2 regions of the Peribacillus sedimenti genome follow, and region 2 is predicted to be linked to the other one. Evidence: riboswitches for the same ligand, from Rfam matches in the RefSeq annotation. Region 2 holds a riboswitch; the other holds the start of a gene.
What was found. Region 2 has a riboswitch for lysine ahead of V1500_RS20115 (aspartate kinase). Riboswitches for the same ligand answer to the same signal wherever they lie in the genome.
Positions count from the first base shown of each region.

Region 1: linked by a shared signal. The riboswitch ahead of V1500_RS21835 (amino acid permease) and the one ahead of V1500_RS20115 (aspartate kinase) in region 2 are both predicted to bind lysine.

Region 1 is NZ_CP143547.1:4,431,294-4,446,878, reverse strand. It holds gene V1500_RS21860 (LTA synthase family protein) at 1-223, shown strand, start outside; gene V1500_RS21855 (hypothetical protein) at 356-514, shown strand; gene V1500_RS21850 (DUF948 domain-containing protein) at 627-947, shown strand; gene V1500_RS21845 (NAD-dependent epimerase/dehydratase family protein) at 1,105-1,992, shown strand; gene V1500_RS21840 (D-alanyl-D-alanine carboxypeptidase family protein) at 2,044-3,231, opposite strand; gene V1500_RS21835 (amino acid permease) at 3,563-5,017, opposite strand; lysine riboswitch at 5,109-5,294, opposite strand; gene V1500_RS21830 (FtsW/RodA/SpoVE family cell cycle protein) at 5,759-6,931, shown strand; gene V1500_RS21825 (DUF2573 family protein) at 7,154-7,402, shown strand; gene V1500_RS21820 (proline dehydrogenase family protein) at 7,594-8,511, shown strand; gene V1500_RS21815 (3-hydroxyacyl-CoA dehydrogenase NAD-binding domain-containing protein) at 8,702-11,089, shown strand; gene V1500_RS21810 (acetyl-CoA C-acetyltransferase) at 11,282-12,460, shown strand; gene V1500_RS21805 (acyl-CoA dehydrogenase family protein) at 12,564-14,348, shown strand; gene V1500_RS21800 (arsenate reductase family protein) at 14,569-14,925, shown strand; gene gcvH (glycine cleavage system protein GcvH) at 14,993-15,376, shown strand; gene V1500_RS21790 (toprim domain-containing protein) at 15,539-15,585, shown strand, end outside.
Region 2 is NZ_CP143547.1:4,093,214-4,108,798, forward strand. It holds gene V1500_RS20110 (YslB family protein) at 353-808, shown strand; gene V1500_RS20115 (aspartate kinase) at 930-2,162, opposite strand; lysine riboswitch at 2,258-2,435, opposite strand; gene uvrC (excinuclease ABC subunit UvrC) at 2,505-4,268, opposite strand; gene trxA (thioredoxin) at 4,704-5,018, opposite strand; gene V1500_RS20130 (electron transfer flavoprotein subunit alpha/FixB family protein) at 5,239-6,216, opposite strand; gene V1500_RS20135 (electron transfer flavoprotein subunit beta/FixA family protein) at 6,304-7,077, opposite strand; gene V1500_RS20140 (enoyl-CoA hydratase) at 7,289-8,062, opposite strand; gene V1500_RS20145 (TetR/AcrR family transcriptional regulator) at 8,171-8,758, opposite strand; gene V1500_RS20150 (long-chain-fatty-acid--CoA ligase) at 8,914-10,611, opposite strand; gene V1500_RS20155 (DUF350 domain-containing protein) at 11,159-11,566, opposite strand; gene V1500_RS20160 (endonuclease MutS2) at 11,593-13,953, opposite strand; gene polX (DNA polymerase/3'-5' exonuclease PolX) at 13,998-15,585, opposite strand, start outside.

The sequences.
Region 1 (15,585 bases), 340 kb from region 2:
AAAATACTATGATACTAACACGGGCGAACCGCTAGAAAAAACAAAGGAAATCGAGCAGGATCAAGAAATGGTTGAAACGATGCTAAGACTTTCTGATGAAGTCGTAAATGGCGATCTCCTGCGTTTCTATACTCCAAAAGGTTTTGAACCAATTGACCCATCAGATTATGATTATACGCATGATGAAGATGAACCAAAGGTTAAAACTGCTGTCGGTCAATAACCGCAGGAAAGCTGTTAAGGATAAATGATTCCTTAACAGCTTTTTTATTTTGGAGAAATAACTTATCTGCTTTTTGTATTGATTCGATTGTTTCCGTTCTTCTTGTACATCCTAAAGATGAGGTGATGGAAAATGCCAAACGGCAAGGAATTAAAGCAGCTGCCTATGTCTAATATCGCACCGGGCGCAGGACCCGACCATGACAGCAAATGGAGCAGGAATGATCTTGGCTATGGACCTATTCCAGATAGTAAAGACGGTACGGTTCCAAAACCAAAAACTTCAGAGTAAGGACTTCTTTCATTTTCCCACGCTAACTGATCAGAAGCAGTCTTTAGGAAATCAGTTTCGGGAGTGCGGCAGCGGGTAAAGATACGTAACGAAGCGTGGAGGAGGAACAAATATGATCATTGTGTATATAAGTATAGCACTTGTTGTCGGCTCCCTTATTTACCTGGCTTTCAGTGCCGTGAAAACATTCAAGGAAACAAAGCCAACCCTCAACAGGATCTCAGCGACGACTGCAAGAATGCAGGCAAAAACAGAACAAATTACCTCAGAAACAGATAAATTGTCCGTAACCCAGAAAGAAATCCAATCAGATGTACAATTTAAAAAACAATCTGTGCAGGAAACAATACAAGCAGTAAAGCAGACGCCGAAACCAATAAAACAGCTTTGGGACGCTACAAAAGGCAAGAGGCACACGCGCGTCTTTCGATAAAAAACAGGGGATCAACAGCACTTAAACGGGTGCTGTTTTTTTATGTTTTTTATGCTTCCATAGACTTAATGTTTTCGTAAGCCTTTAACCAAGGAGGATTTTAGGCAGGATATGGCCAATTAAACAAAGTGTCGAATAAGACGGGAGGAGATCAACAATGAAAAAGGCGCTAATCTTTGGAGGCACCCAGTTTGTTGGAAAGAGGCTTGTAAAAATGCTTTTAGATGAAGGGATTGAGGTCACGATTGGGACAAGGGGGATCAGATCTGATGATTTTGGGGATCGAGTCCAGAGAATAATCCTAGACCGCGAGGATAGAAGAAGTGTCCAATCAGCTTTAGGAGATATGGAATGGGATGTTGTTTTTGATAATACCTGCTACTCTGCACAGGAGGCTGAAGATGCCGCTGAATTGTTAAAAAATAGAGTAAAGAAATACATACTTATATCATCTTCTGCCGTTTATGATTTTGGCGAACATTTGGCAGAAGATGATTTTGATCCATATAGCTTTCCTATTGTACTTAAAACAAGAAGAGAATATCCGGGATTCACTGGATATCAGGAAGCCAAGCGGACAGCTGAGGCAATTTTATATCAAAAGAATTACTTTCCTGTAGTGGCTGCCCGTTTCCCTTATATTGTCGGTGAAGATGATTATACAGAACGCTTTGCTTTCCATGTGGAGCATGTGAAAAATGGAAAGCCGATCGCGGTAAGAAATCCTGATGCCAGACTGGGATTTGTATACTCCGGAGATGCAGCACGCTTCCTCCTCGATGCAGCAAAAGGGGAGTATAATGGTCCTTTAAATCCATTATCCAGCGGTGATATTTCTCTGGGTGAACTGATATCCAGAATAGGGAATAGGGTCGGAAGGGAGCCTGTAGTTGTCCCTGATGCAAAAAGCGGGGCAGACCGCTCACCATATGATTTGGGAAAATCATTGGCACTTTCAGCCCAAAAAGCACAGTCCCTGGGATTTACATTCATGGAATTTTCCTCACTGGTAGACCAATTAATCACGGATCATAAACCAACTTGATGGAATACAAATAAAAAAGAAAACCGCAACCCGATGCGGTTTTCTTTTTCCCTACCAGTGATACTTATTTCTCCGTTTTTTTGCTCTTCGCTTCTGAACGAACATCCCAGAACATAATAGAAGAAAAAGAACTAATAGAGACGGGTAAAAGAGGCGTTTGCCCTGAGTATCTTTAAGCTCTTTTTGATCTGGTTTTGGTTTGGGCATTTCCTCGGCGTTAGCCACGAGCTCCAAATCGAAGGACTGCATAACTTCGCCTATTTGGTTTTTTACTTCCAAAATTCCATTTTTCTCAGTTTTGAAGACAGGGGTATCATCCTTTAATTGAGTATAATACAAATCTTGTTTTAGGGAGAATGTCTTTCCCTTTACGGAAAATCTTTTACTTTTATCAATCTTGGATGTAGTGAAATGAGAAAAGCCATAGTTAAGCATGCTCTTTGTGTCGTTGTATGCCTGCCTGGCCGATGTGGACTTTAGTGTTACTGCAATAAGCTCCATGTTCCCTCTTTTGGCACTGGTTATCAGTGTGTGGCCGGACTTGCTCACGAATCCGGTTTTGCCTCCTGTAATCCCTTTGTATGGTTGCTCACCCTTTAAAAGCCGATGATGTGTAATGAGTGTAGTATCCCAAGTTTTTACATGCCACGGCAGTTCTTTCTTGCTGAAGGCATCCCTGAAGATTGGGTTTTTCATGGCGAACTGAGTAATTTTGGCCAGGTCGTCAGCAGTCGTATAATGGTTTTTATCAAACAGTCCATGAGGGTTCGTGAAATTAGTGCCGGTAGTTTTAACCTTTGTTTGAAGAAATGTATTCAGGTCCGTTGCAAAATTCTCCTGGCTGCCGGATAAATGCTCTGCTATAGCCACTCCCGCATCGTTGCCAGAATTAATTAAAAACCCCTGTACAAGGTTTAACAGAGGGATGGTTTCTCCTGCAGTTACATATACTGATGAACCAACCGCTGCTGCAGCTGCCGGGCTGATCTTTACTTGATCATGTAAATTGCCTTTTTCAATTGCGTAGATTGCCGTGGCGACCTTCGTCAGGCTTGCTGGGTACATTTGGGCGTTTTCATGCTTACCCAACAAAGTCCTTCCGGTTTTTGCATCGATCATTATGGCAGATTCGCTCTTTATGGCAGGTGTGCTGCTGTCTTTGGCATAAGCATTTGTTTTTCCAAATACAAGTACAATAATAATTACCACTATAAACCCAGTTAATTTAGTTCTCATCATAAAGCTCCTGAAAAATGTCATTTACATATCCTTTTTCATTTTAGAAATAAAAAAAATAAAAATCTATAATAAATCGTAATTATTCTTAAAATGTAATCTTGGAGTAATCTATCGTTAAAAAAGCAGGATATGCTCTACAATTCATGAACCATTTACCAAGGATTAATTTTCACTTCCTGCCAAAGTTTTCGTTTGGGTTATTTTTGGGGGACAGAGTCTGAACGTTTGAGGGACTTGGAGAGGTCTGACGCTGGTATAGTGTATGCAAAATCGACGTTGAACAAACTAAAAAAACCTGTATTTTGCATCTGGCAAAATACAGGCTCGATCCTTAAAATTTATCTTGCTTTTCTAGATCAACTTCTGTTAATGGAACAAGTTTTGTTTTATATTTTACTTTAAAAATAAACCAGATGATCAAGAATAAAGGCAAGCCAATATAGGATACAAGAGCACCTTTCCAGTCAATTGACTCTCCGGTAAATGCTCCATAATTTTGTCCAAGTGTTACAATCAGACAAATGACGAAAGCTAGAATTGGGCCCAGAGGGAACCATTTTGCACGGTAAGGAAGATCATTCAGATCTCGGCCCTGTGCAACATAAGCTTTTCGGAAGCGATAGTGGCTGACTGCAATCCCAATCCATGCGATAAATCCTGACATTCCGGATGCATTCAGCAGCCAAACATATACCTGGCCGTCCCCGAAGAATGTTGTAAGAAAAGCCAAAGTCCCAACAAGAGACGTAGCGATCAAGGCATTGACCGGTACTCCGCGCTTATCTAGTTTGCCGAGGAATTTAGGAGCCTTTCCTTCACGCGCCAAATCCCATAGCATACGTGTTGAGGCGTACATACCGGAATTTCCTGCAGATAATATCGCGCTCAGAATGACTGCATTCATTACCGAAGCAGCGAACGCCAGGCCAGCCTTCTCGAATACCAGTGTAAATGGGCTGACTGCGATATCAGAGCTTAATAAACTCTCCGTATTGTAAGGAATAATCAATCCGATGACAAAGATGGCCAAAATATAGAAAAGCAAAATACGCCAGAAGACCGAACGTATGGCCTTAGGAATACTTTGTCTTGGATTTTCGCTTTCTCCTGCTGCCACACCAAGCAATTCAGTTCCCTGGAATGAGAACCCTGCTGCCATAAAGATGCCAAGTATAGTCATGAACCCTCCGTTAAAGGGAGCATCGTCAACGGTGAAATTTTTGAATCCGATCGCTTCTCCGCCCATAATCCCAAGTATCATTAAAACACCGGTAATAAGGAAAACGATAACAGTCACCACTTTAATTAATGAGAACCAATATTCTGTTTCTCCAAATCCTTTGACGGACATATAGTTAATGCCGAACATAATCACCAGGCATATTGCACTCCATAAAAGGGAAGGGCTGTCAGGGAACCAGAATTTCATAATCAGCACAACAGCTGCTAGCTCGGCGGCAACAGTGATTGCCCAGTTGTACCAGTAATTCCAGCCCAGTGCAAAGCCAAACGATGGATCGACGAATTTAGTCGCATAGACACGGAATGAGCCTGATACAGGCATATATGCTGCCATCTCAGCAAGCCCGGTCATTAAGAAGTAAACCATAAGGCCAATCACGGCATAAGCGAGAAGTGCTCCGCCAGGCCCCGCATTATGAATAGCACCGCCGCTTGCCAGGAACAGTCCTGTCCCGATTGTTCCACCGAGGGAAATCATCGTCAGGTGCCTGGTCTTTAACCCTCTCTGTAATTGAGAAGGATTATGTGTTGCCTTTTTTTCCATTATTAACACTCCTTTTGTTCTGAAAGGATGAACAAATAAAAAACGGCCATCGAAAAAGATCGAAGGCCGTGTAATGTACCCGTGTAATCCTTCCGAAAGTAGCTCCCCACGCTGTAAAAACAACGTGACAGTATCGTCCCTGTTCGGCAACAATACCAGCCAGGATATTCAGTGAATATATCCGGACTTCGGCAGCTTATCCTTTCTATGCGGAGTCATGAATATTCCCTGTATCTCGTCCGCCATACTGATATAAGCTGCAGCCTCTACCTCATCGGTTAATGAGGAAGTATTCTTTTATATTATTGAAGTATAGTTTATGACGGAGATATGTGCAATAACTTTTTTTGGTAGGTATTATAAATAAAAAGAGATTAATAATTTTCCTAAAAAAGATATACTTTTCTGAAAAAATGACATCTTTTTACGAAACACTTTGCAGTTACATCGGGGAATACTGAAAATAATTGCTGCAAAGAAGGCGAAAAATATTGAAAATAAACCCAATACATCTATATTGTTGTGATTTTAGCCGTATCAAGTATAATGTAAAAGTATCTAAAATTAGCTTTCTTTCATTAAAAAAAGCCATAGTGTTTTATGAGGCTAAAATCAAATGGATTTCGGTGAAAATGCCGAAAAATTAAATGTTTTTTTGCGAGCCGCGCGGTTCCATCGCTTCTGGTGCCGATGAGTGTTTTCAGTATGCGCCCTGCGCTTTTTTAAAGGGGAGAGTTCAACATGCAGTCAGATAAAAATATCTCATCCCGGATAGATTACGGGTTGGCATTTATATTGTTTCTATTATTTCTCGCTAGTCTGTCTGCTATATTCAGTGCACAATCTACCGGGCAGTATGGGGAAAACTTCCTGCTCAAGCAGCTGCTCTGGTATGTTGTCGGAGTTGGAATTATCGTTGGGACAATAACATTGGATTCTGATCAATTAAAAAAAATATCATGGTATTCATATGGTTTCGGATGTTTGCTTCTGGCTTTCCTGATTGTTGCTCCTGAGAGCATTGCGCGGCCGGTCAATGGTGCGAAGAGCTGGTATCAAGTACCGTTCATGGGTTCAATGCAGCCATCAGAATTTATGAAGGTTTTTCTTATTCTTTCATTGGCAAATGTGATTTCCAGTCACCACATTAAAACGCCGATCAAGACTATCCAGACGGATTTATGGTTATTAGTCAAGCTTGGAATGGTGACAGCATTGCCGCTTGCGCTGGTTATGAAGCAGCCCGACCTGGGAACTTCGCTTGTATTTTTGGCGATTCTGCTCGGAACTATCTTTATCTCTGGGATATCCTGGAGGATATTGGTACCCATATTTTCAGCAGGAGCCGTCCTGGCTTCGACCATTCTGTTCTTTGTCATCTGGCACCCCGATATATTGGAGAAATATTTGGGAGTAAAACAATACCAGTTCGGCCGCATTTATTCCTGGATTGACCCATATAATTACCAAAAGGCGGAAGGATACCATCTGACCAGATCCTTGCTTGCCATTGGCTCTGGCCAAACAACAGGGAAAGGGCTGGGTTCCCGCGAAGTCTATATGCCGGAAAGCCAGACGGATTTCATCTTCAGCATTATTGGAGAAGAAACGGGTTTTATTGGCTCAAGCATTGTGATCAGTTTATTCTTCCTGCTAATTTATCACATTACGAAGATTGGGATGGAAACGAAAAACAATTTCTATACGTATGTATGTGTTGGGGTTATTAGCATGGTCACATTCCATGTGTTCCAAAACGTAGGAATGACAATAGGTGTACTGCCTATTACAGGAATCCCTCTGCCTTTCATCAGTTATGGAGGAAGTTCTCTGCTTGGCAACATGCTGGCAATGGGAATCATTTTCAGTATAAGATATCATTATAAAAAGTATATGTTCTCCACTGATACGTAAAATGGATGTCAGCTTAAGGATGATCGGCTAAGATTGTTAAACATGTGGAAGGTCAGCTAATAGTGCCACACGAAGAAGGTCAGTTAAACCCTTCACGAGTGGAAGGTCAGCTAAACCTGCCGCGTCATATGGCAGCGCAGACAGCCCGCATCCTGTAGGCCTGGCAAGACTGACTGACCCCACATCCTGTGGAGCCAAGCATTCAGGAGGGAGTTTTTTATAATGAATGAGGAATTTAAGGGGCAGTTTGAAGCTCTGCTGTCCAAATATACAGAATTGATGACTGGCACCAATGGAGAAGAGCTGGAGGAGAAGGTACGATACTGGGTTTTATACACCTATATTGCAAAAACAATGCCTGCTCTTGCTAAACATTGGAATGCTTTATATCCTAAAGGAAAAGAGCAGATGATGGAAATTATATCTGAAATTAAAGTGCTAAACGAAAATCATCGGAATAAAAGAGATTGACCAATTTTTAATTGGGCAGTCTCTTTTTTTTTTGGACAAAACCAGTGAAGTAAACTCCCGTAGTCCCGGCAATTTTTTTCGTATCAAATCCAAAAGCAAAATGTTAAAATGGAATTGTCGAATTTTAATATATTTTCTGTATAGTAGAACAGATCATTTTTCACGGACATCGGGTTTTAGGGGGATATTTAATGGAACAACTTATGAGAGATTTTTTTCTTTTTCTATCAAAGAATAAAAGCCTGACTAAACTGGCAAAAAAATATGGACTTCGTTTTGGTGCGTCCCGATTTGTGGCAGGTGAGACTATTGACCTTGCAGTTGCAAAAATCAGGGAATTAAATAAAAATGGGCTGTCTGTGACGATCGATTATCTAGGTGAATTTGTAGATAATGAAAAAGAAGCCAATGAAATGGCGGATAATTCGATTGTAGCGATCGAGGCTATTGGTAAGCATAAATTGAACTCACAGCTGTCGCTGAAAATGACCTCTATGGGAATGGATATTTCTGATGCTGTGGTTATGAGAAATATGACAAGAATACTGGATGCTGCGAAGCAACACAATGTTTTTGTGACTATTGATATGGAAGACTATTCCCGTTGCCAGAAGACGATCGATATTTTTAAAAAACTGCGAGAAGATTATGATAATGTGGGCACCGTAATCCAGGCTTACCTATACCGTACTGAAAAGGATATAGACGATTTAAACAGTCTGCATCCGAATCTCCGTCTGGTGAAGGGAGCTTATAAAGAATCTCCTGAAGTTGCGTTTCCGGAGAAGAAGGATGTGGATGACAATTACAAAAAAATTATCAAAACGCATTTATTGAATGGAAATTATACGGCAATCGCATCCCATGATGAAGCGATTATTGAATATACGAAACAAATTGTGAAGGAGCATAACATACCGAATGACCAGTTTGAATTCCAGATGCTTTACGGAATCCGGAATGAAAGACAGTTAGAACTGGTGAAGGAAGGATATAAAATGAGGGTGTATGTCCCCTATGGAACGGACTGGTACGGCTATTTCATGCGCAGGCTTGCCGAAAGGCCTGCTAATGTTGCCTTTGTGTTAAAAGGCATGTTTAAAAAATAGGATATTTATGAACAACCATTAGGATGAGGTGATTTTACCCATCCTTTTTGTTTGCCGAAAAACTTTCGATGAAAATATGTGTTTTTTTAAGTATTTGCAATTGCGCAATTTTCTAAAATATCTTATATTATAAGTAATCACAAACTGAATGAGCATTCATTCAATACAATCAGGTAAGGGGGATAAGAACTTGGTTCGACAAATACGAAAGGCTGCTGTTCTGGGGTCAGGAGTTATGGGATCAGGGATTGCTGCACACCTTGCAAACATCGGCATTCCAACTTTATTATTAGATATTGTGCCTCGCGAGCTATCCGAGGATGAGAAGAAAAAGGGACTAACACTTGAAGATAAAATTGTGAGAAACCGAATCAGCCAAACGGCGATCCATAAGCTTTTAAAACAAAAGCCGGCTCCGCTGACAGCCAAAAAGAATCTGGCTCTTATCGAAGCGGGAAACCTGGAGGACGACCTTAAAAGACTCGGAGAAGTAGATTGGGTGATTGAGGTTGTCGTAGAAAATCTTGCAGTGAAAAAACAGGTATTTGAAAAGGTAGACCAGTATCGTAAACCGGGCAGCATCATCAGCTCCAATACATCGGGTATTTCCATTGAAGCCATGGCTGAAGGGCGTTCAGAGGATTTCCAAAGAAATTTCCTTGGAACTCACTTTTTCAACCCGCCCCGCTATTTAAAGCTGTTAGAAATAATCCCGACGAAACATACAGCTCCTGAAGTCCTTTCGTTCATGAAAGTATTTGGCGAGGATGTGCTTGGTAAAGGAGTCGTCGAAGCAAAGGATACTCCAAACTTCATTGCAAACCGGATTGGTACTTACGGTCTTCTTGTGACTGTACGGGAAATGCTTACAGCAGAATATAGTGTCGGTGAAGTAGATTCAGTCACAGGCCCGTTAATTGGAAGAGCCAAAAGTGCCACTTTCCGGACCTTGGATGTGGTGGGGCTCGATACTTTCGCTCACGTTGCAAGAAACGTGTATGAACAAGTAGAAGGTGAAGAGAAGGAAGTATTTGAGATTCCGGAATTCCTTAACAAAATGATTCAGAACGGGTGGCTTGGAAGCAAATCTGGTCAGGGATTCTTCCTTAAAAAGGGTAAAGAGATACTGGAGCTGAATCCGGTTACTCTTGAATACCAGGAACGTAAAAAGCTAAAAACTCCTTCAATGGAAGCTGCCAAGCAGCAAAAGGGTTTAGCGAACAAAATGAAAGCGCTTGTATACAGCGATGACCGTGCGGGTCAGCTGCTATGGAGCATCCTTAGTCCTGTGCTTGTATATTCTGCTGATCTTGTAGGAGAAATTGCTGATGACATAGTAGCGATTGACCAGGCTATGAAGTGGGGATTCGGCTGGTCATCGGGCCCGTTTGAAACATGGGATGCGATTGGGTTGGAAAAATCGGTATCCCGTATGGAAGCTGAAGGCCTGAAGGTGCCAGACTGGATCAAGAATATGATAGCCAACGGATTTACATCTTTCTACCAGGCATCAGAAGAAGGCAGTGTCTCCTACTTTGTGAATGGGGAGTATCGTGAGCTTGTAGAAAATCCCAAGGTGATCAATCTGGCAAGATTGAAAAAACAAGGAAAAGTAATCAAGAAAAACAGCGGTGCGTCATTGATTGACATTGGGGATGGCGTAGCATTGCTGGAGTTTACATCTCAAAACAATGCAATTGGCCTTGATATTGTCCAGATGATCAATTTTGCGGTTGAGGAAGTGGAAGCTAATTATAAGGGACTTGTAATCGGAAACCAGGGCAAAAATTTCTGTGTCGGTGCAAATCTGGCAATGATGCTTATGGAAGCCCAGGATGACAATTTCTTTGAATTGGATATGGTGGTGCGCCACTTCCAGCAGGCTATGCTGAAAATTAAATACAGCAATAAGCCGGTTGTAGCCGCTCCATTTAACATGGCCCTTGGAGGGGGAGCTGAAGTTTGTCTTCCTGCAGCCCGTATCCAGGCGTCCAGTGAGACTTATATGGGGCTGGTAGAGGTCGGAGTCGGTCTGATTCCAGGAGGAGGCGGAAACAAAGAGCTTTATATCAAAAATTTAAAGAGCATGCCGCAAGGAATTGATTTTGACCTCCAAAAGGTTGCGAATAAGGTGTTTGAATCCATAGCTACAGCCAAGGTTTCTACCTCGGCGGAAGAAGCACGAGAAAACAATTTCTTGAACTTTGCAGACGGAATATCCGTTAATTCTGACCATTTATTATATGATGCGAAACAAGCCGTTCTTTCACTATTTGAGCAAGGATATACAGCGCCTGTGCGGGCTAAGATCCCGGTAGTGGGTGAACCTGGTTATGCAGCCCTATTATTGGGTGCAGAATCTATGAGGCTGACAGGCTATATTTCAGACCATGATATGTATATTGCGAGAAAACTAGCTTATGTCATTGCCGGAGGAAAGGTTCCTTATGGTACCGAAGTAGACGAACAGTATTTGCTGGATTTGGAAAGAGAAGCATTCCTGGACCTTGTGGCAAAGCCGAAAACCCAACAAAGAATGCAGCATATGCTGGTAAAAGGTAAACCGCTTCGCAACTAACAGGAAAAGTAGTTTCATTGTAACTCCAGATGTCAGGCCTTGCATCTATCCTGGCAAGGCCTGCCTTGGAACAAAGGTAACTATTTTAAGTGAAACTTACAGCAGTGTATTAGACGCTGAAACAGTTGCAGGGAAAGAGGATTTGTATGATCCAGTGCAATTGATCCGAAAAATTTTGTAAGGGGGATCTCCATGAGAGAAGCGGTTATCGTTGCCGGAGCGAGGACTCCGGTTGGCAAAGCAAAAAAGGGCTCTCTTGCTACTGTGCGCCCAGACGATTTAGGTGCCCTGGCTGTTAAAGAGACTTTAAAGCGTGCCGGCAATTATGAAGGAAATATTGACGATTTGATAATAGGGTGTGCTATGCCGGAAGCAGAGCAAGGGCTTAACATGGCCAGAAACATCGGAGCACTCGCCGGGCTGCCGTATAACGTCCCTGCTATTACTATCAATCGTTACTGCTCCAGCGGATTACAAAGCATTGCCTACGGGGCAGAACGAATCATGCTGGGCCAAAGCGATACGATCATCGCTGGCGGGGCTGAGTCCATGAGCATGGTGCCGATGATGGGACATGTAACCCGTCCGAACTCAAAGCTTGCTGAAACGGCTCCTGAATATTATATGGGGATGGGGCATACCGCCGAGGAAGTGGCAAAGAAATATGGCATAACCCGGGAAGATCAGGATGCTTTTGCTGTACGAAGCCATCAAAAAGCAGCCAAGGCTATCGCGGAAGGCAAGTTTACAGATGAAATCGTACCTGTGGATGTAACAGTTCGCTCAGTAGGGGCTGACCATAAATTAAAAGAGAAGACATTCCAGTTCACACAGGATGAAGGAGTGAGGGAAGGGACCACAGCCGAAGTGCTGGCAAAGCTAAGGCCTGCATTCTCTGTTACGGGCTCTGTCACCGCAGGAAATGCATCACAAACAAGCGACGGAGCAGCCGCTGTCATGATCATGGACAGCGAAAAAGCTTCCTCCCTCGGCTTGCAGCCAATGGGTAGATTCCGTTCGTTCGCAGTTGCCGGAGTGCCGCCAGAAATCATGGGAATTGGGCCGGTGGCTGCCATTCCAAAAGCGCTTAAATTGGCAGGCCTTGAGCTATCCGATATTGGCTTATTCGAACTCAATGAAGCATTTGCTTCCCAATCAATCCAGATTATCCGTGAGCTTGGATTAAACGAGGATATTGTGAATGTAAACGGGGGAGCTATTGCACTGGGGCATCCGCTTGGATGTACAGGAGCCAAATTGACGCTTAGCCTGCTTCATGAAATGAAACGCCGAAATACTCAGTTCGGAGTAGTGACCATGTGTATTGGAGGCGGCATGGGTGCTGCTGGAGTGTTTGAACTGCTTGCATAAATGAAGGGTTCACCTTCTCCAAAAGGGAAATCATTACCTGAGCCATCTTGCCCCGCCTAAACGGGAGGGGCCCACTTTGAAAAAATCAGGAGGTACATTGACTATGACAAACCAAACTGAAAAATTAGTAAAGGGCGGAAGCTTTTTAATTGATGATATTTCTTATGAAAATGTGTTTACACCAGAGGACTATTCTGATGAACAAAAAATGATTGCCAAGACATCTGAGGATTTTGTTGTCAACGAGGTCCTTCCACAGGTAGAGCACTTGGAGAATCATGAATTTGAGCGGTCAGTAAAGCTTTTAAAGCAAGCTGGAGAACTTGGCCTTCTTGGTGCCGATGTACCTGAAGAGTATGGAGGTTTGGGCCTTGATAAAATCAGTTCTGCTTTAATTTCAGAAAAATTTGCACGTGCAGGCGGCTTTTCCATCACTCACGGGGCACATGTCGGTATCGGTTCACTGCCGATTGTTTTGTTCGGGAACGAGCAGCAAAAGCAAAAGTATCTTCCTTTGCTTGCAACTGGTGAGAAAATTGCTGCCTACGCACTTACAGAGCCAAGCTCCGGTTCAGATGCTCTTGGCGCCAAAACAACTGCCAAACTGAATGCAGAAGGCACACATTACCTACTGAACGGAGAAAAGCAATGGATCACTAATGCAGGCTTTGCTGATGTATTCGTTGTATATGCCAAGATTGACGGCGAAAAATTCTCCGCTTTTATCGTAGAACGTGAATACCCTGGAGTATCTACAGGTGCAGAAGAAAAGAAGATGGGAATCAAAAGTTCATCCACACGTACCTTAATCCTGGAAGATGCTCAAGTTCCTGTAGAAAACCTTCTTGGCGAAGCCGGAAAAGGGCATGTCATTGCATTTAACATATTGAATATCGGACGTTACAAGCTTGGGGTTGGGGCTGTCGGCGGAGCCAAACGTGCTTTTGAATTAGCCGCTGCCTATACAAATCAACGCCAGCAATTCAAAACACCGCTATCTTCCTTTAACCTTACAAAAGAAAAGCTGGCGACAATGGCTTCCAAAATTTATGCAGCTGAAAGCTCTGTTTACCGTACCGTAGGGCTTTTTGAAGAACGTATGGGCACATTATCAGAAGAAGAAGTGAAGGATGGAAAAGAAGTGGCAAAGGCGATCGCAGAATATGCGATTGAATGCTCACTAAACAAGTTCTTTGCTTCTGAAGTACTTGATTATGTAGTCGATGAAGGCGTACAGCTTCACGGCGGTTATGGATTTATGCAGGAATATGAAATCGAAAGGGCATACCGCGACTCCCGCATCAATCGAATCTTTGAAGGAACCAACGAAATCAACCGTCTGCTAGTTCCAGGCACATTCTTAAAGAAGGCGCTAAAGGGCGAGCTTCCATTGCTTCAAAAGGCACAGAGCCTTCAAGAGGAATTGATGATGATGATGCCTGAAGAGCCAGGTGATGAGCCGTTGGCACAAGAAAAGCAATTAGTTTCCAACGCCAAGAAAATCGGGCTTTTGGCAGCTGGCCTAGCCGCACAGAAATATGGCACAAAGCTTGAGCAGGAACAGGAGATTCTGGTAAACATTGCTGATATTGTTTCTTTTGCCTACGCAATGGAATCTGTAGTACTTCGTACAGAAAAGGCGATTGCTGCAACTGGACTTGAAAAGAATCAGCAAAAGGTTCTTTATACTGAAATTTTCTGCCAGGAAGCATTCAATGCAATCGAGCAGCATGCAAAGGAAACATTGATTGCTACGGAGACTGGCGATACACTTCGCATTATGCTGTCTGCGCTTCGTAAACTGACAAGACATAATCCGATCAATGTCATCGCTAAAAAGCGTGAAGCGTCTGTTAAACTGATTGAAGCTGAAAGACTAGTATTATAATTCAATTCCGGCTTTGCTGACGGGAATATCCTGCTGTTAGGTATTCCCGTTTTTATTTTTTTCTGACTTTTCTTTATTACAATGCTATACTTTCCATATAGTTTCATCTTTTTCTCTTTATTTATGTACCATTTTTATGCCATAATATCCCGGAGAGCGCTTGCTCGAACTTTGTATTGTAAATCCAAAACGGGTATTCTAACAATAGGTGGTGACGAATTTGGCCATAACATTTTACTGGTATCCAAAATGCGGTACTTGCCGGAATGCCAAGAAGTGGCTGGATAACCAGAATCTATCATACAATGAGATAAACATTGCCGAAAATCCTCCGTCAAAAGCTGAGCTTCTTGAGCTTTATCGCAATAGCGGGCTGGAGCTGAAAAAGTTTTTCAACACAAGTGGAATGAAGTACCGGGAACTCGGATTAAAGGAAAAGCTAAAGTCCGCTGCTGAGGACGAGATGCTTGATATCCTTGCGTCAGATGGAATGCTGATTAAAAGACCGATTGCAACCGACGGAAATAACGTAACAGTGGGCTTCAAGGAAGATGAGTACCTGAAAACCTGGCTTTAATTTCATAATGTAGATATGTATTTTTTCAATAGATGCTTTTTAATTACATACAATGGAGGGATTTGTTATGGCAGTACCAAAGGAGCTTTTGTATTCAAAAGAACATGAATGGGTAAAAACCGAAGGAGACACGTTCCGCGTAGGGATTACGCATTTTGCACAATCTGAGCTTGGGGACATCGTATTTGTTGAGCTTCCGGAAGTCGGCGATGAATTAACGGTCGACCAGCCTTTTGGCAGTGTGGAATCCGTTAAAACTGTGTCTGAGCTTTATGCACCCATAAGCGGAAAAGTTGTGGAAGTAAATCAAGACCTGAATGATAATCCTGAATTTGTGAATGAGTCTCCATATGAAAAAGCGTGGATGATTGTCATACAGCCATCCGATAAGGATCAATTGGACAAATTAATGAACGCAGAACAATATCAGCAAATGATCAACGAAGAATGATCTGGTAGGGAAGGCAGCTGCCTTCTCTATTTTTTCTTTCAACAAAATGGCATTCCGGTTTCTTGAATCACTATAACGGGAAAGTAGAAAACTAAAACACAGGTTTTTTTAAGTTGAACATCTGTGGCCGAAAGTAAGAATTCGAAATGACAGGTGATGACAATGGAAGATTATTCGTTGGATAAAGTTATCATTGTTGAGGGGACTTC
Region 2 (15,585 bases):
AGTAAGAAATATAGTTTCTTGCAGAATCATATTATTTTATAAAAGTTAATATAACTACAAAAATATGATTCTACAAATATAACAATTATGTGACATGTACATTTTACTCCTGACAGACAGAAGCGTCAAGAAAACGGATACAGAAAAATTTTATTAAAATATAAATATTTTTACTATTCCAACTAAGCTTCTGCGAAGCTGGATACATTACGATATAGTATTATTGTCGCGTTAAATAATTATTGTGAAATAACGTACATATATAATTATATTTAATAGATTTCAGAAAAAATAATGATTCAAACACAAAAATGTATATAATGAATATAGGCAATGGAAAGAGGGGATCAGAATGGATAAAAACAATATAAATCTATTAGACGATGAACAAATGAACAAGCAGCAAATCCCCGCATTCGGTTACGAAATTATAAGAGAATTTGTATTGGCTGACATCCTCGGTAAAGAGTCGCCGCAAATCCTTTATTGGGCTGGAAAGCAACTCGCACGAAAGTTTCCTCTGACTGGAAAAGATGAAATAATTGCTTTCTTCTACAATGCCGGCTGGGGAAATCTGCAATTTATCAAAGAAACCAGAGATGACCTTGAACTCACGCTTTCCGGCCAGCCTGTTGAGCGTCGTTTTGAGCTCAATGAAGACTGCCACTTTCAACTGGAGGCCGGTTTCCTTGCTGAACAATTCACATTACAAAGGAAATTCACAGCGGAAACATTAGAAGAAATAAAACGCCGCACCAAAAAAGTGATACTCACGGTTAAATGGGATACAAAAGATCCTATTGGATAAAGGCTTGCACTGCTGCAGGTCTTTTTTTATATTATTTCTTGATTCTGTTGCCGCTGGCTACCAAACCATTCAGGTGGTCACATAGCTGGTGCAACCACCTGTGTTTGTCTTTCGTTTACACTTACGATCTGACGGCAGGTATTTCATCCAGGCGGAAGGCTACGTGGAGAGCTTCAACTGCCTGAACCATTTGCTCTGCGGAAATAACCGTAGATACCTTGATTTCAGAAGTGCTGACCATTTTAATTTGAATTTCCGAATCCGCAAGTACCGAGAACATTTCAGCTGCCACACCTGGATTAGACACCATGCCTGAACCTACAATGGAAACCTTTGCGAGCCCTTTTTCTGTTTCAACTCTTTCAAATTGCACACTTTCCTTAATTTCATCAAGCACCTTTAAAGCAGCCTCCATATCCTCTGTTTTTATGGAGAACGAAAGATTGGCGGTTTGCTCCTCAGAAATACTTTGGATGATGATATCGACATTAATATGATTTTCTGCCAACGCGCTGAAAATAGATGACAAAGTCCCCCGCTTAACAGGAAGCCCAAAGATTGTAACCCGTGTAATGCCATCCTCAAAAGCAATGCCCCTGACAACTAAATTTTGTTCCATAGATACTTCCTCCTCAATTAACGTTCCTTCTACTTTTTCCAGACTAGATCTTACTTCAAGCGGCATTTGGTAGTTCTTTGCAAACTCAACCGCCCGCGGATGCAGTACCCCTGCTCCAAGATTGGCAAGCTCAAGCATTTCGTCATAAGAAACGGATTGAAGCTTCCTTGCACTTTTCACATAACGTGGGTCCGTCGTAAAAACACCCGTTACATCCGTATAGATATCACACCGGTCTGCTTTTAAGGCCGCTGCCAAAGCAACTGCTGTGGTATCAGAGCCACCCCGGCCGAGCGTAGTGATCTGGCCTGATTCATCCATGCCCTGAAAACCTGCAACTACAACAATTCTTCCTGATTCAAGCTGTTCATTGATTCTAGTAATATTGATATCCAGTATTCTTGCATTTCCATGGACGGATTCCGTTTTTATACCTGCCTGCCAGCCTGTATAGGATATAGCTTCGTAGCCTTTTTTCTGCAGGGTCATCGCCAGCAGCCCTATCGTAATCTGTTCGCCTGTAGTAAGCAGCATATCCATTTCCCTTTTACTTGGATTGGCCGAAATTTGCTTTGCCATACCAACCAGATGGTCGGTGGTTTTCCCCATGGCGGACACAACGACCACTACCTTGTTTCCCCGGTTCGCTTCTTCAATCACCCTGTCGGCAACATTATGTATCCTGTCAACGTCCCCTACTGATGTTCCTCCAAATTTTTGAACAATTAGTCCCATATTCTTGCTGCACCCTCTCCATGTTTTTGGCCATAAAAAAAGCAATGAGATATATCTCATTGCTGTTGTAATAACGTAAAGAAGAACGCCCAACGCAGTGAGATAGCTCTCCAAGATAAGAATCTTGACAATCTGCCGCTTATTCAGCGTAAGACCAGCATGAACAAGCTATGAGCCCTGCCCTGCTTCGGCGATTTCCCCTTTCAAAATCCTTCAATGAAGCTCACACTTCTCCAGATTTCTACTATTGAATCTCGCACCTCTATCAGCACTTTAAAACAATAATGTTTTAATGTTATCAAATTTGTTTTGATTATAGCACACCGGATTGGAGGCATCAACCTATTCTTGCAATTTCGTATACAATTGCTCGGCAACTCCCTTTGGCATGCCGGCTTCGATGAACTCCTGAATCGATGCTTCCTTCATTTTTTTAATCGAGCCAAAATGCTTCATGAGCTGTTTTCTTCTTTTCTCGCCTATTCCCTCAATATCATCCAGGATCGACTGAATGGCATTCTTTCCTCTTAGTTGGCGATGGAAGGTAATGGCGAAACGATGGACCTCATCCTGAATACGCTGCAGAAGGTAAAATTCCTGGCTGGTTCTGTCCAACGGCACCAGTTCCAGCGGATTCCCAATCATGAGCTGTGAAGTCCTGTGCTTTTCATCTTTCACCAGCCCTGACAGAGGAATATCAAGGCCAAGTTCATTTTCCAGAACATCCCTGACACCTTCCACATGGCCTTTTCCACCGTCGATAATAATCAGGTCAGGCAGGGGCAGTGCCTCTTTCAACACCCTTGAGTATCTGCGGCGGACGACCTCTCTCATGGATTCGTAATCATCAGGCCCTTGCACAGTTTTGATTTTATATTTGCGATATTCCTTTTTCTCCGGCTTCCCATCTATAAATACGACCATGGCAGAAACCGGGTTGGTCCCTTGTATATTTGAGTTATCAAACGCTTCAATCCGATGCGGAGTATAGATGCCCAGCTGCTTGCCCAGATTCTCTACTGCATTGATTGTCCGGTCCTCATCACGTTCAATGAGTGCGAACTTTTCTTCGAGTGCGATCTTCGCATTCTTATTAGCAAGGTTCAGTAAATCCTTCTTAGGGCCACGCTTCGGATGCAGAACCTTGACTTCCAAAAGCCCCTCTGCAAGACTTACATCAATTGATTCAGGCAGAAGAATTTCCTTAGGCTTAAAATGATTCACCTGCGAGTAAAATTGGCCTAAAAAAGTCAATAATTCCTCTTCCGGTTCATCGAAGATCGGAAACATGGAAACATCGCGCTCAATCAGCTTTCCTTGGCGAATAAAGAATACCTGTACGCACATCCAGCCTTTATCAAAGGAATACCCGAAAACATCCCTGTCCGTAAAATCGTTGGTGGTCATTTTCTGTTTTTCCATGGTTACTTCAATATGTGTAATTTTGTCGCGAAGTTCTTTTGCCCGCTCGAAATCAAGCTCCTCTGCAGCCGCATGCATTTTTTCAGTGAGTTCCTTTTTAACATCCTTAAATCCGCCATTCAGAAACCTTGTGATTTCATCGACCATTGTTTTATATTGATCTTCCTTGACCTCATTTACACACGGAGCAAGACATTGTCCTAGATGGTAGTACAAGCAGACACGGTCAGGAAGCGTGTTACATTTTCGAAGAGGGTAAATTCGGTCAAGCAGCTTTTTGGTTTCATTGGCTGCCATGACATTTGGATACGGACCGAAATATTTCCCCTTATCTTTTTTTACCTTCCGTGTAGTGATCAGCCGCGGGTGTCTTTCTGCAGTAAGCTTAATGAAAGGATAGGTCTTGTCATCCTTAAGCATGACATTATATTTTGGGTCATGCTTCTTAATCAAGTTCAGCTCCAGGATCAAGGCCTCTATATTCGAAGAAGTTACGATATATTCAAAATCCTCGATTTCATTGACAAGCCTGAGGGTTTTCCCGTCATGGGAGCCCGTAAAATAGGATCGCACCCTGTTTTTCAGCACTTTCGCTTTACCAACATAAATGATAGTGCCCTGCCTATCCTTCATCAAATAACATCCTGGCTGGTCAGGAAGCAATGCAAGCTTATCTTTAATCATCTGATTCAATCGTTAACCTCCTTTCCCAAACAATCCTCTATATAAAATGTCATTATCAAAAAATAAAAGAACATACTTTCTTATTATATAAAAAACATCTCTGATTTACCAAGAATCAATTTATAGAAACTAGGGAAGGAACAGGGGTATAACTGGAATCCGGCCCTCTGAATTTAATTAAATCATAGAAGAGGTCTGATTCTCTGGAATGCGTTAAACTTTTAAAGGGAGCTGACCCTGTGAATTGGGTTAAACTATGAAAAGGAGTCTGGTTCTCAAAATTGGTGCGTTAAATCCGAATAGGGGTCGGCCTGCATTAAATCGTCAAACGGCATCAGGCTCCGTCATCCGATAAAAGTTTTAAGGGGCGCTAAACTTTGGTTCCCATAAAAAAACCCCAAGCCATCGACTTGGAGTTTGAATGATTGCGGATGATTAAGCGTGTCTTGAAACTAATTCAGCTAATGCTTCTTTAGGCTGGAAACCGACCACTTTATCAACAACTTCACCATTTTTGAATAGAAGCAATGTTGGGATGCTCATTACACCGAATTTCCCAGCGGTTTCCTGGTTTTCATCAACATCGACTTTTACGATTTTAACAGTTTCACCCATTTCAGAATCTAATTCCTGAAGTACAGGTGCGATCATTTTACAAGGGCCACACCATGGAGCCCAAAAATCTGCAAGAACAAGACCTTCACTTGTTTCATTTGTAAAAGTTTGGTCTGTAGCATTTACAATAGCCATATTAAAAGCCTCCTAAATAGTACTTTCTTGAACCTACACACAGTATATCATCGTGATTGGAACCCTTGCTATTATTTTGCTCATTGCTAAGATTCCCACAAGAATTAGTTTTATGTATGGAAAAAGGCATTTGCCACATGAGCAAATGCCTTTTCCCAGTGATTTTTACGTGTATTCATCGTACAGCTTCCTTTTCTCTTCTAAGGACAAGGGCTGTGAATCAAGCATTTACCTTAAGCTTTTTGAATTCTTCTGTTAATAGAGGTACGACTTCAAATAAATCGCCGACAATTCCGTAATCTGCTACCTTAAAGATGCTTGCTTCAGGATCCTTGTTGATGGCAACGATTACCTTAGAGTTGGACATGCCTGCCAGGTGCTGAATGGCCCCGGAAATTCCGCAAGCAATGTACAAATCAGGTGTTACCACTTTACCAGTCTGGCCGATTTGTAATGAATAGTCGCAGTAGTCTGCATCACATGCTCCACGAGATGCACCGACGGCGCCTCCGAGGACCTGTGCTAATTCTTTTAATGGTTCAAAGCCTTCCACACTTTTAACTCCACGGCCTCCGGCAACAATAACCTTCGCTTCGGAAAGGTCCACACCTTCCGTTGCCTTGCGGACTACATCCTTGATAATAGTACGAAGATCCTTGATTTCCACCGAAAGAGAGGATACATCGCCAGAGCGGGACCCATCCTTCTGCAAGGGCTCAATATTATTAGGGCGGATTGTAGCAAACACAAGGCCATCGGTGATAATCTTTTTCTCAAATGCCTTACCGGAGTAGATCGGGCGAGTAAACACCAGATTGCCGCCTGCCGCGTCAATGGAAGTGACATCGGAGATAAGGCCGGAATTCAATTTCCCTGCGATGCGTGGCGCAAGGTCTTTTCCTAGAGCCGTATGCCCAAAGAACAGTCCTTCCGGCTTTTCAGAATCTATAACAGCCAGCAGAGCTTGGGAAAACCCATCAGAGGTATACTGTTTTAACTTTGCATCCTCTACTGTAACGACACGGTCAGCACCATATTGCACCAGTTCATTCGCAAGTCCGCTTACACTTTCGCCGATCAATACACCGACAATTTCTCCGCCATCAGCCGCAAGCTTTGCAGCTCCTATTGCTTCAAATGATACATTCCTTAATGAACCATCACGAACTTCCCCTAATACGAGAACCTTTCTAGACATTATAAAAACCTCCTGTGCTCTTGTTATTTCAATAACGTAATGAGAATTAGAATCCGCCTGACAAATGAGTTTGTCAAGGTACCATGCTTAGACTACTTTCGCTTCAGAGCGAAGAAGCTGAACCAATTCTGTTACCTGATCGCTGATTTCACCGCTGAGGACCTTTCCTGCTTCCTTCTTAGGAGGAAGATAGATTTCAATGGTTTTAGTTTTTGCTTCCACATCATCTTCTTCTAAATCAAGATCATCCAGTTCCAATTCGTCAAGCGGTTTTTTCTTTGCCTTCATGATTCCCGGTAAAGAAGGGTAGCGAGGCTCATTTAACCCTTGCTGTGCAGTTACAAGCAACGGAAGTGTTGTTTCAATCACTTCAGAATCACCCTCTACATCACGGGTAACGCTTACATTCGTGCCGTTGATTTCAAGCTTGGTGATAGTAGTGATGTAAGGAATATCCAAAATTTCAGCTACCCTAGGCCCCACCTGTCCTGAACCTCCATCGATCGCTACGTTCCCCGCCAGGATAAGGTCAGCCTCTTTATCCTTCAAATACTCTCCAAGAATCTTCGCAGTCGTAAACTGGTCGCCGTTTTCCACATCATCTTCTATATTAATAAGAACCGCTTTATCGGCACCCATAGCCAAAGCTGTACGGAGCTGTTTTTCTGTTTCTTCATTACCGACAGATACAACGGTTACTTCTCCACCTTGGGCATCGCGGACCTGGATCGCTTCTTCCACTGCATACTCATCATACGGATTTATAATAAATTCTGCTCCATCCTCATTGATCTTGCCGTTTGAAAGAGTTATTTTCTCTTCAGTATCAAAGGTTCTTTTTAATAATACATAAATATTCACGATTATCCCTCCTGAATTCTTTAGCTTTCGAATATTTGGAAAACTCGTAATAAAAGTGTGTGGCAACTGCAAGCTTGCAGGTACCACAGCCTGTTTATTTCATTTTATGAAAGACTGAATGTCTATTCAACTTCCGACTGGCCAAATTCTGAAATTTTAAGGTTTAGCCAGATTAACCATTACCATTTATCCTGGTTACAATCGGCTTTTTTTACTTGCCTTTGAAGACAGGCTCCCTTTTTTCAATGAAAGCACCAATTCCTTCCTTGGCATCCTCTGTAACAAAAACTGAACCAAAAGCTGCTGCTTCCTCTTCAACACCTTTATAGAAGCCATCATGTTTCGTATACCTTAATAGTTCAATAGCGGTTTTGAGGGCTATAGGGCTTTTCTTGGCAATCTTGAAAGCCATTTCCTTTGCTTTTGGCAACAGCTCCCCTTCGGAATATGCCTTGTTTGCCAATCCCAATTGAGCTGCTTCGTTGCCGGTAATAGGCTCACTCGTAAACAGCATTTCCGCTGCTTTGGCCGGGCCAACGAACCTTGGAAGCCTTTGCGTTCCGGCAAATCCAGGTACTAACCCTAGCTGGAGTTCAGGCAGTCCCAGCTTGGCATTTTCCGTTACAAGACGAATATGGCAGCTCATTGCAAGCTCAAGACCGCCTCCTAAGGCAGCACCATGAATGGCGGCAATAACCGGTTTAGGGAAATTTTCAAGCTTTTCAAAAACCTTCTGGCCTGCAGCAGCCACCCGTGAAAATTCTTCTCCGCTTGTCACGGTAGTGAATTCTTTAATATCAGCTCCTGCTGAGAAAAACTTGCCTTCTCCATGGATGACTATGACCCTTATTTCGTTATTTGCTTCGACTTCATCTAAAAAGGCCGAAATTTCTTTAATTAAACCAGATGACAGAGCGTTTGCTGGTGGCCTGTTAATTGTAAGAAATGCAACCTGGTTCTCAACTGTATATTGTAAAAAATCCATAGCCCATCCCCCTCCAGCTCTCCATGAGCAAAATAATATGTATTTGTGTTTTTCTTGATACAGTAAGCTGCAGCTTCTTAAACGACGGATTACAGTCGGCGTCCGGCTTTACATTTTTCCAGCACAGCCGCCGATCAGTAACCTGTGAACCTCTTCAGCCAGGTCGGTCAATGAATATTTTTGTTCATTCATTACCCAGGTGGTGGCCGTTTCATCAATGGTCCCGAAGATCATTTGCCTGGCCAGCCTTACATTTAAGTCCGGATGGAACTCACCTTTTTCCATCCCCTCCCGAATCAGCTGATCAATAACATTTAGGTAACCCCTCAGAACATCATTGATTCTAAGTCGAAGCTCTTTATTGGATTGTCTTAACTCTAGCTGGGTCACGACCGCCCAATCATGATCATCAGCAAGGTTTTGAAAATGTCTTTTAACCAGGGCTAGCAATTTGTCCGAAGTATTTTCTATCCCGATAATATCTTCCTGGATCTGTTCGACGAACTGGCCCATCTTCTCGTGAAATAATGAGATAAGGATATCCTCTTTATTTTTGAAATAAAGATAAATGGTCCCATCAGCAACGCCTGCTTGCTTGGCGATTTTTGAAACCTGGGCTTGATGGTACCCGTTCTCCGCTATCACAATGACAGCGGCATCAATAATCTGTTTATACTTGGGCCTGTTTTTCTTCACTGGACTTCCCCTTTCAGAGAAAATGAATGAATAATCATTCATATTTCTATAATAGAACGACACTTCGCTTCTGTCAAGATTTATCTCCCAATATCGACGTCTGTCTTTTCTTAAAGTTTGTCCAGTGTTTCTTTAAAAAAACAAGATTATGATTGTTACGCTTCTTTTTGGCGATCTTCAAGCTTTCTTGTTTCTTCTTCAACTAACGCTCTCCTCAGGATCTTTCCTACAGTCGTTTTTGGCAGCTCTTTTCTAAATTCATATATACGCGGAACTTTATATGACGCAAGATGTTTTCGTGCAAAAGCATTTAGCTCCTCTTCGGTTACGGAAGTCCCTTCCTTCAGGACAATATAGGCTTTTACCGTTTCTCCTCTGTATGGATCCGGCACACCTGCAACAACCAGTTCCTGAATTGCCTCATGCTCATATAATATTTCTTCTATTTCACGAGGATAAATATTGAAGCCTCCGGCAATTATTGTATCCTTTTTGCGGTCTACAACATAGAAAAATCCCTTTTCATCCATATATCCGAGGTCACCTGTCAGGAGCCATCCATTTCTAAAAGTCTGTGCCGTTTCTTCAGGCCTGTTCCAATATCCTTTCATAACTTGCGGCCCTTTTATGGCAATTTCTCCTATTTCCTTCGGCGGTAACGGTTCTCCGGTTTCCAAGGATAAAATAGCTGCATCGGTATCTGGCCATGGAACCCCTATACTTCCCTTTACACGAGGCTCATCCCACAGGAAATTTGAGTGTGTAACTGGAGATGTCTCAGATAGGCCATATCCTTCCACCAGTTTTCCGCCGGTTACTTTTTCAAAGCGTTCCTGAATTTCTACGGGCAGCGGTGCAGAGCCGCTGATGCAACAATCGATAGACGAGAGATCATATTTAGAAATATCAGGGTGGTTTAATAGCCCGATATAGATAGTTGGGGCACCTGGGAACATGGTAGGACGCTCTTTCTGAATTGTTTTTAGCGTAGTGGTGGCATCAAATTTAGGCAGCAATATCATCTCATTCGCTTCCATTACAGACAAAACCATAACCGCTGTCATTCCATAAACATGGAAAAATGGGAGTATACCCAGAACCTTTTCTTCTCCTCGCTTGCACTTGTACAGCCATGCTGAACTCATCTTTGTATTGGCAAGCAGATTTTTATGTGTCAGCATGACACCCTTTGGAAAACCTGTAGTTCCCCCTGTATATTGAAGGAGCGCCAGGTCATTTTCTATATCGACTGGCTCTTCTGTCAATGTCGGTACTGGTCCCTTCATTATTTCGGTAAACAGATGGTGGTTGCCTTCATGCTCGACCTTCACTACAATGCCGTATTCTTTCTTTTGGATGAAAGGATAAATTAAATTTTTTGGAAATGGAAGATAATCCTTGATAGCGGTTACAATAATATGTTTTATGTTGGTTCGTGGAGCAGTGCGTGAGACCCTGGGAAACAATATATCCATAGTGACAATCATTGATGCTCCCGAGTCATTCATTTGATATTCGATTTCACGCTCAGTATAAGTCGGATTAGTCGGCACTACTACTCCTCCAGCCATTAATATACCGAAGTAGCTGATGACGGCCTGCGGAGTATTCGGCAGCATGATTGCTACCCTGTCCCCTTTTTCAATCCCCAGATTATTTAAATAAGCTGCAAATTTTAAAGAAGATTGATATACTTCCTGGAAAGTTAATTTCTTTCCCATAAAATTGACGGATACCTTGTTCGGAAAATCTCCTGCGGACTCCTTTAAATAAGATTGCAAAGGTTTGTCTCCATAGGTCAGTTCCCGCGGTATTTGCGGCGGATAATAATCGAGCCACGATTTATTCGTCATAATACTCCTCCCTTGGGTTTTGTAGAAAAATTCTTACTATTTCCCATTATATTATAAGGTACTTATAGTGACAATTGTCTCCCCTAAAAATGTGGATTCTTCGGAATACGGAACATACAGAATAATAGAAAATAGAAAACTTAGCGTTGGCTGTTTATGTCCTACTGTGCATTTGAATAAGATGGCCAAATGGATCTGGCATTTAGGCAGCTATTGTTTGCGTTCCAGCGCGAAGACTCCTGCCAGCGGGACAGTTGAGGCCCCTCGGGGATTGATAGTGACGGAAGCTCACCGCCCGCACCGCGGAAAGCGAAGCGCCTGGAATGCTAATCAACTCCTCCGTTATGAGGCGAAATAAAAAACTGTAGGCAAGCACGATTTTTTATCGCGTTTGTCTACAGTCTGTACATCGAACATACTTTTTGGCTGAACAATCAAAGTGCATACATTATATAAATAAAACCCAAAATTAAGAAAACCCCGCTTATGACCATTAAAATCTTGGCTAGTCTCTCCAACCCGTCCCTCTCCTCTTTTTCTGGCAATTTCATGAAATGCCGGCTCCTATGACCAGGGAGAGGCCGGCCGAGATTATCAGCGAAACCAGTCCCACTGCCCGGTTATCCTTCTCAATTTCCTCGTCGATTTTGTAGCCCGGAGTCAAAAATTCAAATATAAAATAACCAGCCAGCAAAAGAATAAATCCAAAAATACCCCAGCCAATCATGGTCAGCAAGGAATCATGCTGTATAATGGAACTTCTGAAAATATTGGAAATACCTAAAATTTTTCCTCCTGTCGCCATGGCCACAGAAAGATTTCCTTTTTTGATTTCTTCCCAATTCTTATATTTTGTCACCAATTCAAACACAGCTAAAAATACGACGATACAAAGAATGACCACACTGTAATAAGCAGCTATGTTCACATACTCATTTTCCCAAAATTTTTCCATATAGAATTCCCCCGACTAATGGTGGGTTATTTAAATTCTACCACTGTGACCCCGGTTCCTCCTTCTCCGGCTTCCCCAAACCGGATCCGTTTTACGGAACGATGGTTTTTCAAGTATTCCTGCACACCTTGCCGTAATGCACCTGTGCCTTTCCCATGTATAATCGATACACGCGGATATCCTGCAAGAAGTGCATCATCTATATATTTCTCAACTCGTGAAAGGGCATTTTCAAAGCGTTCTCCGCGGAGATCAAGCTCGAGGCTGACATGATAGTCCTTGCCTTTTATATTTGTAAGCGGCTTTGTTTCTTTTTGTTTAGCAGCTTTAATGTATTCTAAATCCGATTCCTTTACTTTCATCTTCATTATACCAATCTGGACCTGCCACTCCGTATCTGAAATTTTCTCAATCAGATGGCCTTTCTGGTCGAAACTGATGACCTTTACCTCATCTCCCTGAGTGAAGGCATGGGCCTGTTTTTGCAGCTGTGGCTTTTGCTTCTTTGCCCTGCCAATGAAAGGTGCCGATTCTTCAAGTCGCCGCTTAGCTTCAATCAATTCGTGTTCCTTTACTTCCGCATTCTTTTCGAAGCGCAGGCGCCTTAGGTCAGAAATGATCTGTTCCGCTTCCTCTTTTGCCTTATCTACAAGCTCTGCTGCTTTTTCGGCTGCCTTTTCAATCATGGAATCCTTTTGTGCATAGTATTCGACGATTTGCTGCTGCAGGTCTTTATGAAGCTTCTCTGCTTGTTTTAGGTAATCCTCTGCTTCCTCCCTGTCCTTTTCAGCCTGTCTCCTGCTGTCTTCAAGTGAAGCAATCATGTTTTCCACTTTATTTGTGTCAGTGCCGACATGGCCGCGTGCGTGTTCAATCACCCAATCATTAAGTCCAAGGCGTTTGGATATTTCAAAAGCATTGCTTCGTCCCGGGACACCGATCAATAATTTATAGGTTGGCCTCAAGGATTCAACATCAAATTCCACGCTTGCATTTATGACTCCTTCACGGTCATATCCATACGCTTTTAATTCAGGATAATGCGTTGTCGCGATTACCCGTGCCCCTCTATTGTACACCTCGTCCAGGATGGAAATTGCAAGTGCTGCTCCTTCCTGCGGGTCTGTGCCTGCACCGAGTTCATCGAACAAGACCAGGCTGTTACTTTCGAAATTCTTTAGGATCTCCACTATGTTCACCATATGGGAAGAAAAGGTACTTAAACTCTGTTCGATGGACTGCTCGTCTCCTATATCCGCAAAAACCGACTGAAATACCGCTGTTTCCGAACCATCCAATGCCGGGATGTGTAAGCCCGCCTGCGCCATAAGCGTGCATAATCCGATTGTCTTAAGGGTAACTGTTTTTCCACCGGTATTTGGGCCGGTTATTACTATAGTTGAAAATTCCTCACCCAAATAAATATCGTTTGGCACTACTTCTTTCTCGTCGATCAACGGGTGCCTTGCCTTGTAAAGCTTCACCCTGCCCTCATTATTCAGTGCAGGTTTAGAGCCTTTGATTGCCTTGGCATATCTCGCCTTGGCATACAAAAAGTCAATATGGGCCAGTACCTTTACATTTTGCAAGAGCTCATGAGTGTGTTCACCAACTACAGCAGACAATTCGATCAGGATCCTTTGAATCTCCTGCTGCTCCTTCACCCGTGTTTCCTGAAGGACATTGTTCAATTGGACAATGACCTGAGGTTCGATGAAAAGAGTCTGCCCTGAAGATGACTGATCATGAATAATGCCGCCATAGTTGCTTCGATATTCCTGCTTTACCGGAATAACAAATCGGTCGTTTCTGATTGTTATAATTGCATCTGAAAGCATCTTCTGCGCATTCGAAGACCGAATCATGCTTTCAAGTTTCTCCCTGACCCGAGCTTCATTCGTCCGCAGCTGATTTCTTAACATCCGTAGATTTTCGCTTGCGGAATCCAGTACTTCACCATGCTCTCCTATGGCATAGGAAATAGTCTGCTGAAGGTCATGAAGCGGTATAAGATTATTTATATATTCAAGGATAAACGGAAGTTCATGGCCATCTTCTGTCATTTCCTCAAAAAAGCGAGAAAGAACCCTTCCGGCACGGATCGTGCTTGCAATTTCCATTAGTTCCTGAGGGCTTAGCATCCCTCCGATTTGAGCCCTTTTTGCATGAGGACGGATATCAAAGATGCCTCCTAGAGGGATGTTGCCTCTCAATCTGAACACCTTGGCTGCTTCGTCGGTCTCCTCCTGCCATTTTGCCACTTCCTCTAAATCGCCGGAAGGCTGCAGCTGGGCAGCCCTTTCCCTACCTATTGCAGAGCTCGTATAATTCAAGAGCTGTTCTTTAATTTTATCGAATTCCAATGTTCTTATTGCTTTATCATACATGGAGTCAAATCCTCCTCTAGTCAATAACAATGTGTCGTAATCAGTTAATCATTACGTTTTAAGAATGCTAGTAAGCCATCTTTATCTTTGGCATTAAGCACAGTTGATTTTTTAAGCCAGCCCTTTTTAGCATAAGATACGCCAATCGGCATGTCTTCAAGCATATCTATACTATGCGCGTCGGTATTGATCACAATGGTAATTCCAGCGTCCTGCGCTGCCTTCAAATAAGGAGCCGCGAGGTCGAGCCGGTGTGGATTCGCATTAAGCTCGAGAGCAGTGTTGGTTTCTTTGGCCAATTGAATGAGTACCTCATAATCTACCTCATAGCCTGTCCTTCTTCCTATTACTCTGCCCGATGGGTGAGCAATAATGTCAACATGCGGATTTTGAAGGGCTGTTTTTAAACGTTCCATTATTTTTTCTTTCGGCTGTGAAAAACTGGAGTGGATCGATGCAATTACCAAATCCAGCTCTGAAAGCAGGGCATCCTCATAATCCAATGAACCGTCAGGAAGTATATCCATTTCAATACCGGATAGTATGGTGATATCCTCATATTTATCATTAAGGCTGCGGATTAATTCTTTTTGTTCCCGTAACCTTTCGACAGAAAGACCGTTAGCCACTCTTAAATACTTGGAATGGTCGGTTATCGCCATATATTTGTACCCTTTTTTGATGCATGCCTCTATCATTTCTTCTATGGAATGGGCCCCATCACTCCAGGTCGAGTGCATATGAAGGTCTCCATTTATATCTTCCAGAGATATTAACTCCTTCTCACCCTGGAACTGTTCCACCTCAGTTCCATCCTCACGGGCTTCCGGAGGGATAAAAGGAAGGCCAAAATGAGAAAAGAAATCTGACTCTTTTTCAAATGTAATAATCTCGCCTGTTTCTATGACTTCCACACCATATTCACTGATCTTTTCTCCTCTATCCTTGGCAAGCTGTCTCATTCTGACATCCTTTGAACCAGTAAAATGGTGCAGGGTAGTGATGAATTCCTGATCCTCCACTAGCCTGAAATCAACAGAGACATCATATTCATAGCCAAGGGTCACTGACACCTTTGTATCGCCAGCTGCAATCACCTGCTTCACGCCCGGCAAAGCCAGCAATTGTTCCTTTACCTCGGATGGACTGTCGGTAGAGATGATAAAATCTAGATCTTTTATAGTTTCCCTCATCCGGCGGATACTGCCAGCTCTTGAGTACCTGATTACATGTGGCAACTCTGCCAGGTAGGTTTCAATTTCTTCTGCAATCGGAAGCATAAAGGCGAGCGGAAGCCTTTCCGGACGCGACCCCACTTCTGCTATTGCAGCCAGGATTTTCTCTTCGGTCTTTTTCCCAAAGCCCGCAAGATCCCTTACACGCCCTTCTTCACAGACACGCTTTAAATCGTTTATGTCATTAACATGCAGTTCCTTGTGCAGCTTGGCTATTTTCTTGCCACCCAAGCCCTGGAGCTGAAGAAGAGGAATAAGCCCCTTAGGAACTTCCTCCTGGAGCTCTTCCAGCACAGTGGACTTTCCCTCCTGCAAATATTCTTCTATAACGGCAGCTGTACCCTTGCCTATGCCATTTAAAGCAGTGAAATCTTCAATGGCTGCCAATGTGCGGTCG